DNA from 3 places in the Mycobacterium sp. E2327 genome. Region 2 is predicted to be linked to each of the others. Evidence: riboswitches for the same ligand, from Rfam matches in the RefSeq annotation. Region 2 holds a riboswitch; each other region holds the start of a gene.
The links. Region 2 has a riboswitch for cobalamin ahead of metE (5-methyltetrahydropteroyltriglutamate--homocysteine S-methyltransferase). Riboswitches for the same ligand answer to the same signal wherever they lie in the genome.
Positions count from the first base shown of each region.

Region 1 (3,269 bases), on a different contig from region 2:
TTGGATGAGAGGTTCCCGTCACCCATCAGCGATCCCAATACCACCTGGAACTGCTGATCGCTGAGCAGATGGGGTTCGGTGGCCAGCACCCGGTCGCCTGCGATGAGATCACCGGCTTCTGTCCAGCCGCCCGGCGTGCGAATGAGGTGGTTGGGCGTCGCGGCGAATTGCGACTTGCCGTTACCGCTGGACTTCTCGACGGTGAACTGGAGGAACTGTTCCGCCGGCCCGTTGTTGAACCAGCTCACAACCTTGCGAGGCACAACCTGGTCCGTCTTCGGGTCGTAGGACAGCACCTCGACGTCCATCTTGCTGTTGACTATCTTGCCGATCTTTTCGGTGGTGCCATCTGCAAGAGTCACTCGGGTCGAATAGTTCATGCACCCAAACATCACGCCGATCTTTTCCCGGAGCTGGTTGATGAAGATCGCCGTGGTGCCCGAGTTGTTGAGCGCGCCGGTCATCTTCCGCAGCGCCTGACTCATCAGCCGGGCCTGCAGCCCGACGTGGCTGTCGCCCATCTCGCCCTCGAGCTCCGCGCGCGGCACCAGGGCCGCCACCGAGTCGATGACCAGGATGTCCAGGGCGCCGGAACGGATCAGCATGTCGGCGATCTCCAGCGCCTGCTCACCGGTGTCCGGCTGGCTGACCAGCAGCGAGTCGGTGTCGACGCCGAGCTTCTTGGCGTAATCCGGGTCCAGGGCGTGCTCGGCGTCGATGAACGCCGCGACGCCGCCGGCGGCCTGGGCGTTGGCCACCGCGTGCAGCGCGACGGTGGTCTTACCCGAGGACTCCGGGCCGTAGATCTCCACGACCCGGCCACGTGGCAGGCCGCCGATGCCCAATGCCACGTCCAGTGCGATGGATCCGGTCGGGATGACCGAGATCGGTTGGCGCATCTCGTCGCCGAGACGCATCACCGAGCCTTTGCCGTAGCTCTTCTCGATCTGGGCCATCGCCAGCTCGAGGGCCTTCTCGCGGTCGGGGGCTTGCGTCATGATGCCTCTTCCTATCGTCGTTGTGTTCTTCTGACCGGTATCGGTCGGTTGGCGGTGACCCTAGGCGCGGGGTCCGACAAGTCCCCGAACGCTCACCACAGTAGCCGAACACCTGTTCGATTCAAGGTGACACGCCGGGCGCCCGACGGCGTGTGGCAACATTTGCTACCGACAAGGCGCTGACGGGGCTGACAACCTGAGGAAACCGGTGCGAATCCGGTGCGGTCCCGCCACTGTGATCGGGGACGGACACGTCCCGACCCGAGAGCCAGATACTCACCGTCAGCGCTTCCTCACGAGAACTGGGGCGGATTTCCCCTTAAGAGGGTTGGTTGCGCATGGACATTTCTGCCGAGCTGGCCGAAATATCTTCCTACAAGAGGTTTTTCACGTTCACCGTGGGCGGCGACGCGGCGGGGTGGCATCCGGTCGGGCAGTCATACGCCGACGGGTTCGCCGACCTGATCGAGGCCACCGCGCGGCGCTATCACACGTCGGACCTGCGGATCGCCGCCTCGCTGGTTCACCTCGGCCACGCCACGCGGTTGTGGTCGCCGGTGCTGGCGTGTGCGCTGGGCCATGGCGTGATCCCCGATCTCAAATGCCTGCAGCGCGCCGACGACGGGGCGCAGCTGCGCATCCCCGAGCCCGTCGGGCAGGCCGTCGACCGGCCGTCGGCGAAGTTGCTGTACCGCCTCGTCGTCCGGGGCCACATGAAACCGTTCGCCGCCGGCCTGCGCGTCAAGCTGGCGCCCGCCCTGCTGGCGGGCAACATCGCGTCCGCGCTGGTCGGGGCGTCCCGGGCGCTGCTCGTCGCGCGCCCCGACCTGCGGCCCGCGATCATCGAGATGACCGAGTCCCTGCTGGAAACCGGCATGCTGGCCGGTTCCGGCATGATCACCGGCTCACACCTGGGCTTCCGGCGTCGCAGCTGTTGTCTGTTCTATCGCGTGCCCGGGCGATCGGTCTGCGGCGACTGCGTGTTTCGCCGTGAGCGTCCGGGCCGCTGAGTGTGCACCCAGGGCGCCAACACTCGCACACTCACCACTGATCGCGCGGCACGTCGAAATCGGCGCACAGGGCGCGCCAGACGTCGCGGGGGTCCACCCCGTCCTCGATCGCCTGGGCGGCGGTGCGGCCGCCGAACCCGGTCAGCACGTGATCCACCAGCACCGACGCGCCGTAGGTGGAACCGAACCGCAACACAACCCGCTCGTTGAACTCCGTCAGCCGCACGCACGCCAACATACCCACCGAGCTACCCCGCTAAAGCCAGCGCTTCGCGGCACACCCACACCGGGTCGGCGACGTCGGCAATGCCGGCGGCGGCCTGGCGCGCGGCGTCGCGGTAGCCGGGCGACGACAGCACGTCGCCCACCGCGGCCACCAGCGCGTCGGCGGTCAGCGGCCGGATCAGCCGTCCGCTCCCCTGGCGCACCACCCGGTTGGCCATCTCCCACTGGTCCCCGCCGCCGGGGACCACGACCAGCGGCACGCCGGCCAACAGCGTCTTGCTCACGATCCCGTGGCCGCCGCCGCAGATCATCAGGTCGGCGTGCGCCAGCAGCTCGGACTGGCGCCCGAGGCCGGCCACCGCGTACGGCGGCAGCGTCAGCTCCGCCCCGCCCAGCCGCGAGACCACCAGGCGCGAGCCCGCCGGCAGCGTCTCCCCGGGTATCAGGCACTGCAGCGCGGCCTCGGCCAGGCCCGACGTGCCGGTCGACGCGGTCGACGGCGCGACCACCACCACCGGCCCGGGGCCGGGCGGCACCTCGAGCACCCGATCGGTCGGCTCGAAGTGCAGCGGCCCGACGACGACGGCCTCCGCCGGCCAGTCCGGGCGCGGCACCTCGAGGGCGGGCAGCGTGGCGATGAGGCGGCGCAGCGGCCCCGGGTCGACGGCGGGCAGCCCGATCTCGAGCCGGGCGGCCGCGCGCTGCTTGATGCCGGCGCGCCAGGATCGCCCCGTCAGCGCCCGCATGCCGGCGTCGCGCAGCCGGCCGCGAAAGCCGGTGCCCGGCGCCAGCCCGCTGCCGATCGGCGGCAGCCCCTTCGACGGCAAATACAGCGGATGCGGGTTGAGCTCGATCCACGGGATCCCCAGCAGCTCGGCGGCCATCCCGCCGCCCGCGGTGATGACGTCTGAGACCACCAGGTCGGGCGCCAGGTCGCGCAGCGCCGGGACGTTGAGCACGGCCATCCGCGCGGCGCGGCGATGGATCCGGGCCCCGGCGTCGATGTCCTCGTCGGTGGCGGCCAGCCCGTCCAACT
Region 1 covers NZ_LZKE01000141.1:10,824-14,092, reverse strand. Annotated here, with positions in the region: gene recA (intein-containing recombinase RecA) at 1-998, opposite strand, end outside; cobalamin riboswitch at 1,165-1,297, shown strand; gene A5712_RS16690 ((2Fe-2S)-binding protein) at 1,337-2,008, shown strand; gene A5712_RS16685 (DUF3046 domain-containing protein) at 2,040-2,246, opposite strand; gene A5712_RS16680 (glycosyltransferase) at 2,257-3,269, opposite strand, start outside.
Region 1: another riboswitch for cobalamin. It lies ahead of A5712_RS16690 ((2Fe-2S)-binding protein); the one in region 2 lies ahead of metE (5-methyltetrahydropteroyltriglutamate--homocysteine S-methyltransferase).

Region 2 (3,269 bases):
CGGCCTCATCGATCTTGCCGGCCCGAAAAGCCGCGCGCGCCTTGCGGATCGCCGACGTCTGCGGGTACGAGCCGATCGTCGTGGTCGGCAGCGGCGGCAGGTGCAGCCGCGCCTCCTGGCTGGCGCGGCGTTCGGCCGCGTCGCCGCGGTGCGTGCCCGACGCGATGATCTCGTCGATCCGGGCGCGGACCCCGGCGTTGTGCAGCCGCGGATCGCTGAGACGGGACGCGACGGCGGCGTTGGACGCCGCGATCTCATCGGCGACGGCGTCGCGCCCGTCACACAGGGCGCGCGCGAGAGTGACCACCTCGCTTACCTTTTCGGCCCCGAAGGCCAGCCAGCTGCGCAGGTTGTCGTCCAGCCCCGTTTCGGGCTCCAGCGAATACGGCACGTGCATGGTGGAGCACGACGTCGAAACCGCCACGCTGCCAGCCGAACCCAGCAGGGCCGTCAGCTTGGCCAGCGCCGACTCCAGGTCCGTGCGCCAGACGTTGCGTCCGTCGACGACGCCGGCCACCAGCAGCTTGCCGGACAGTTCCGGAATGCCCGCCACCGCGGTGCCGGCGCCGGCCACCAGGTCGACGCCGATGGCTTCGACGGGCGTGCGGGCCAGCCCGGCGAGGGCCGCCCCGGGGTCGCCGAAGTAGGTGGCGACATGGATCGCGGGCCGGTCGCTCACCGAGCCGAGCGCGGCGTAGACGGCCTCGGCCAACGCGGGCGCGTCGGGGGAGATGTCGGTCACCAGGGCCGGCTCGTCGAACTGCACCCACTGGGCGCCGTGCTCGGCGAGCAGCGAGAGCAGTTCGGAGTAGATCGGCAGTAGCTCCCGCAGCCGCTCGATCGGCGCGCCGCCGCCGTTGATGCCCTTGCTCAACAGCAGGAAGGTGATCGGACCGATGACCACCGGCCGAGCCGGGATGCCTTGCGCAAATGCCTCTTTCAGCTCCGAGAGCACCTTGTCGGGGTTCAGCGCGAACCGGGTCGCGGGCTCGATCTCGGGGACCAGGTAGTGGTAGTTGGTGTCGAACCACTTGGTCATCTCCAGCGGCGCGATGTCGTCGTTGCCGCGGGCGAGGGCGAAATAGCGGTCCAGTTCGTCGGGGACTTCGCCGGCCCGCACCGGCAGCGCGCCGAGCATGACGGCCGTGTCGAGCATCTGGTCGTAGTAGGAGAAGGTGTTCACCGGCACCGAGTCCAGGCCGGCGGACGCGAGCTGCGACCACATGTCGCGGCGGAGCGTTGCGGCGACGGATTCCAAGTCCGATCGGCTGGTGCGTCCGGCCCAGTAGCCCTCGGTCGCGCGTTTGAGTTCGCGTTTCGGGCCGATGCGCGGGGAGCCGGTAACCGTTGCGGTGAAGGGTTGCGAGGTCACGATTTCGTCCTATCGATCGACGGGGCGCTCACCGCCGCGGACGCGCAGCCGATCCGAACACGGTGAACGCCTTCGGGTTACACCGCACCGGGCACCGCCAAACGCCCAATCCACGAGGCGATGAGCCGCCGGACGCGGCGCGCCCGGCACCGCTGGCAGGTCTTCGGACTCGCAGGCGCGCACCGGGTGGTGCTCCTAGTGGCCGTCGCTTCCCGATCTCGGATGTTGCTGAGACCAGTGCCTATTGACGGCGGTCGTTCCTGCTCACCGCTGCGGGACAGTCCCGGACTCCCACCGGGTTCCCTCTCGCGAGGCGGCTCTAACGTTGCCTCGCTCGATGCCGGCGCCGCGGTCGCGGCGACGGCAGACCAGCTGCGCAGCGGAGTCTACCGCGTCGACGGTCTCAGGCCCTCGCCACCAGCGGCAGCTTCGGCAGCCACAAAGAGTTCTCGGTGCTCGGGAACCCGGCCACCGGCCAAAAACCGGGAGCCGGCCCAAGATCCCCGGCCCGGTCGAGCCACTCCTCGACCAGCACCCGCAACACCTGCCGGACGATGTGTCCGCCACGGCAACGCATCGACCCCGCACCCAGGCTCCAATGCCGGTGCGCCCTAACGCCGATCACCAGATCATCGGTGGACATGGCGTCGCTGCCGTCCCGCTGCACCGCGGCGATGCACAACATCACCACCACGCCGGGCGGCATGTCCACCCCGGCGACGGTCATCGGCTGAGTGGTGAAACGTTGGCAGCCCTGCACCATCGGCTCCAACCGCAGGATCTCTTCGACGAACTCGCGGATCAGCTCGGGCTGACGTCGAAGCGCGTCGCGCAATTCGGGGCCGCGCGCCAACGCCAACAGGTGCCAGCCGGCGTGTTTGAACAGGTTGCGGCACGCCTCGGCAAAGACGTGGCCGGACTGCCCGGCCAGGTGTTCGGCGGGCAGCAGCCGCAGGCGCGACACGACGTCGAACAGGGCGCCGGCCATCGGCGCGGTCACGTCGGCCACCGCGTCACCGCCGCCGGCGGCGGCGAAACGATCGATCAGCTCGGCGGCGATCGGACGGAACACCGCCGCGATCTCGTGCGCTGATTTCGGCGCGAACAGCCGGTCGTGCACCTCGAGATCGCTTTCGGGAAGGGCCCGGGCGCGATCCAGCCGCGGATCGTCCAGGTTCGCCAACACCTGCTCCCGCCCGACGACGAACACCCAGCCGCCCCCCGGGTCTCGCAAAACGGGGCCGGCCTCTCGCGCCAGGCGCCAACCCAAGCCGCGGTCCGTGCTCAGGGCGGCTGCCGCCTCGGGCGGAAAGACCGGGCAGTCGCCAAGCTTCACGCGCCCTGTCCTTCCATCCCTATCAGCGAATCCGCCCCGGAAGCCTCCGTGCGCAGCGGAGTTTACTGGTCAGCGAGTGCTTCGGCGATGGGGACGCCGTCCCCCTCGGCGCCGTTGTTGAATTCGATGGTGCGGCCGATGGTGGAGTCGTCGTGCAGCGACGCGGCCACCGCGAGCGCGACGTCGGCCCGGGAGACCTCGCCTTTTCCCCTGCCGATGACGATGCGCCCCGTCGGCGGTTCCAGGGTGAGGTGGCCCGGCCCCAGCACCGTCCAGTCCAGGTGGCTGGCGCGCAGGTGCGCGTCCGCGGCCGCCTTGGCCTCCGCGTACGGGAAAAACGAATTCTCGCTCGGCACACCATGATCCGGACCCGCACCGAAATAGGACACCATCACGAACCGGCTGACGCCGGCCCGCGCCGCGGCATCGATCACCCGCATCGCCGCGTCGCGATCGACGGCGTACGTGCGGGCCGGGTTGCCGCCTCCCGCGCCGGCGGAGAAGACGACGGCGTCGTGACCCGCCAGCAGGCCGGCCAGCGCGTCGGTGTCGAGACGCTCG
Region 2 covers NZ_LZKE01000160.1:971-4,239, reverse strand. Annotated here, with positions in the region: gene metE (5-methyltetrahydropteroyltriglutamate--homocysteine S-methyltransferase) at 1-1,372, opposite strand, end outside; cobalamin riboswitch at 1,530-1,679, opposite strand; gene A5712_RS19190 (cytochrome P450) at 1,776-2,708, opposite strand; gene A5712_RS19185 (SDR family oxidoreductase) at 2,771-3,269, opposite strand, start outside.

Region 3 (3,269 bases), on a different contig from region 2:
GAGAAGAGGCGGGGGTCGGGATGCTCGGGGACAGCGCAAGGACCGGCGGCATGATGGGCGGCGCGACGGGGGGTACCGGCGGCAGGGCGGCCAGTCCCGCCAGGCCGGCGAGGCCAATCGGCGCCACCGCGCCGGAGGCCAACGCCACTATCGGAGCGGTTATCAGGGGCACGAAAACCGTCAGGACCACGGCAGTCTGCTCGAGCAGCGTCTTGAGCAACGCGATGGTGTCAGTGATGATCGTGCCGACGGCTTCGACGGTGGTGAACAGGATGGTGAAACCGATCGTCGCGGGATCGCCGCTGGCGAGCGCCGCCGTGAGATCCAGTCCGATAAAGAAGAACGTTTCCGACAGATACGCGACATACGAGCCGATATCCATCGGATAGCCCAGGGCGAACGCGATGTTGGACGGGCTGAAAAAGATCAGTGGGTTACCCAGCAGGGGCAGGTAGGGATCAAACCCCGAAAACATCGCCGCGAAGAAGGGATTGTCGTACAGCGCGTTGCTCAGCGGTTCTAGGACGTCGTTCCAGTAGTCGACGAAACCAATCTTCGTCAGCCAGGCCATGACCTGGTTCTCCGTGTCGGGAGGCAACGGGAAGGCCTGGTAGAAAGCTTCCACCAGCGCATGAAGATTCACGATCTTCGGCGCCGCCGGCACCTGCGGGGACGAGGCCACTGCCGCGGTCGAGACCGCATGGTAGATGCTCATCACGGTCGCGGCCTGGATCCACATCCGTGCATAGTCAGCTTCATTCAGTGCGATGGGGATGGTGTTGATGCCGAAGAAATTTGTCCCCAGCAACGCCGCGTGGGTGGCGTGGTTGGCGGCCAGCTCGGCCAGGGTGGGCATCGCAGCGAGGGCGGTGGTGTAGGCGGTGGCCGCAGCTTCATGTCGGACTGCCGTCGCCGCACTGTCAGCGGCGGCTAGTGCGAGCCAGGCAATATGCGGGCCGTGGCTGGCCACATACGCCGCCGCGCTCGGGCCCTCCCATGCCCCGGCCTGCACCCCCGCCATTAGCGCGGTCAGCTCCTCGGCCGACTCGGTGTACGCGATGCTCAACGAGGTCCACGACTCTGCCGCGGCCAGCAGCGGACCGGGCCCCGGCCCGCTGCTCAGCAGAGCCGAATGGACCTCTGGCGGCGAAGCCATCCAGATTGGGCCGGTCATCGGAGACGACCGAATTCGACAATGATGGTTCGACAACGAGGTTTCGGCGCCATGACAGGCCAGCTCTCTCGGGGTACTCCGCCCCGGGTAGCAGGACACGATGACGCGAGTCTCCTGGCTCTCGGATCACTGCTCGCCTCGCCTTCCGACCGGTGGCCGTGGCTTCGTGAGGTTCGCTCCCCGATGACAGTGGCGGGACCGCGCCGGATTCGCACCGGCTTCCTGCGTCGTCATCGCCTTACGCGGAATATTGTCGCACCCCGACGCCGAACTTGCCCGAATCGAGCAAATCCAAGCTGATGCTGAGATCGAGTTGGGCTTGAGTTCGGGCAACCACCGTTTCGGGTGTAGAAAAGTGCCATGCACGAGCTGTCGCTGTGCGAGGCCATCGCCGGTCTGGTCAAGACCCATGCCGAGGGCCGGCACGTCGACGTGGTTCGGGTGCGGATCGGGGCCCTGCGCCAGGTGGTGCCGGAATCGCTGTCGTTCTGCTGGACCCTGGTCCGCGATTCCGAGGACATGCCGGACGCCGAGCTGGAACTCGAGTGCGTCGGCGCCGAGGTGAGGTGCCGCTCGTGCGGCCGCGAATCGGAGATCACGTCGGCCTGGTCGATCTGGTGCCCGCGGTGCGACAGCCCCGATGTGGAGGTGCTGCACGGCAACGAGTTCCTGGTGACGTCCTTGGACGTCTCGTGAAAAGCGCTCCCCCCGAACGGATTTGACCATGGGCAGATTCCACCGGCACGACGACGGAACCGTGCACACCCACGATCACGACCATCCCGATCACCAGCACGGGGACCACAGTCAATACCAGACGGGCAAGCAGCGCATCGACGTGCTGGAGGCGATCTTCGCCGAGAACGACGTCCTCGCCGCGGCCAACCGGGCGGCGTTCGAGAGCCACGGGATCCGCACGCTGAACCTGATGAGCTCCCCCGGGTCGGGCAAGACCACCATCCTGCAGTCGACGCTGGACGAGCTCGCCGGCGAATTCGCGATCGGCGTCATCGAGGGTGACATCGCCACCGATCTGGACGCGGCCAAGCTCAGCGGGCGCGGTGCCCAGGTGTCACTGCTCAACACCAGCAATGGGTTTGGCGGGGAATGCCACCTGGACGCGCCGATGGTCAATCGCGCCCTGCCCGGCCTCGACCTCCCCGGGCTGGACCTGGTGATCATCGAGAACGTCGGCAACCTGGTCTGCCCGGCGGAGTTCGACGTCGGCGAGCACGCCAAGGCCATGGTGTACTCCGTGACCGAGGGCGAGGACAAGCCCCTCAAATACCCGGTGATGTTCCGGTCGGTGGACGTGGTGCTGCTCAACAAGATTGACCTGGTGCCCTACCTGGATGTCGACGTAGACGCGTACATCTCGCACGTCCGCGAAGTCAACGCCACGGCCGAGATCCTGCCGGTCAGCGCGCGCACCGGCGCCGGGATGGGCGCCTGGTTCGGGTGGCTGCGGCGATTCGCGGCGAACTCCGAGGACTGAGGGCGGTCGTACTGCGATTGACTCGCGTGACGGACCTGCCAACCACTCGCAAGACGACGGGAATTTTCCGGTGCATCGTTAGGCTGGCTCACGGGTTGGCCGGCCCAGCGCCCGACAGGCGAAATCCCCTGCGCGGCAACGCTAATGGGTGCAAACAGAGGTTAATAGCACATCTGTATATTTGCCGGCAAACGGTGGACCGTTGACAACCGACTGAGGCGGGAGTAGACCCAAATTCAGCGCTGCGCAAGTGGGCCGACGGTCGACTCCGGCAGCGCAAGGAGCGTCCAGCCCGGCTCCGGAAAGCTGCAGCATGCCAACAGAAGCGGCAGTCAAAGCAGAAGAAACATTGATCCATGTTCTATGGATTAACGCGGGCCTCAGTTGCGACGGCGATTCGGTGGCGTTGACTGCCGCCACCCAGCCCAGCGTCGAGGAGATAGCCCTCGGTGCGCTTCCGGGCTTGCCCAAGGTTGCCGTGCACTGGCCCCTGATCGATTTCGAATGCGGCCCGAACGGCGGGGCCGACGACTTCCTCGAGTGGTTCTTCAGAGCCGATCGCGGCGAGCTCGAGCCGTTCGTGCTCGTCGTCGAGGGATC
Region 3 covers NZ_LZKE01000070.1:47,202-50,470, reverse strand. Annotated here, with positions in the region: gene A5712_RS08630 (PPE family protein) at 1-1,174, opposite strand, end outside; cobalamin riboswitch at 1,261-1,450, opposite strand; gene A5712_RS08625 (hydrogenase maturation nickel metallochaperone HypA) at 1,535-1,870, shown strand; gene hypB (hydrogenase nickel incorporation protein HypB) at 1,899-2,669, shown strand; gene A5712_RS08615 (hydrogenase expression protein HypE) at 2,983-3,269, shown strand, end outside.
Region 3: another riboswitch for cobalamin. It lies ahead of A5712_RS08630 (PPE family protein); the one in region 2 lies ahead of metE (5-methyltetrahydropteroyltriglutamate--homocysteine S-methyltransferase).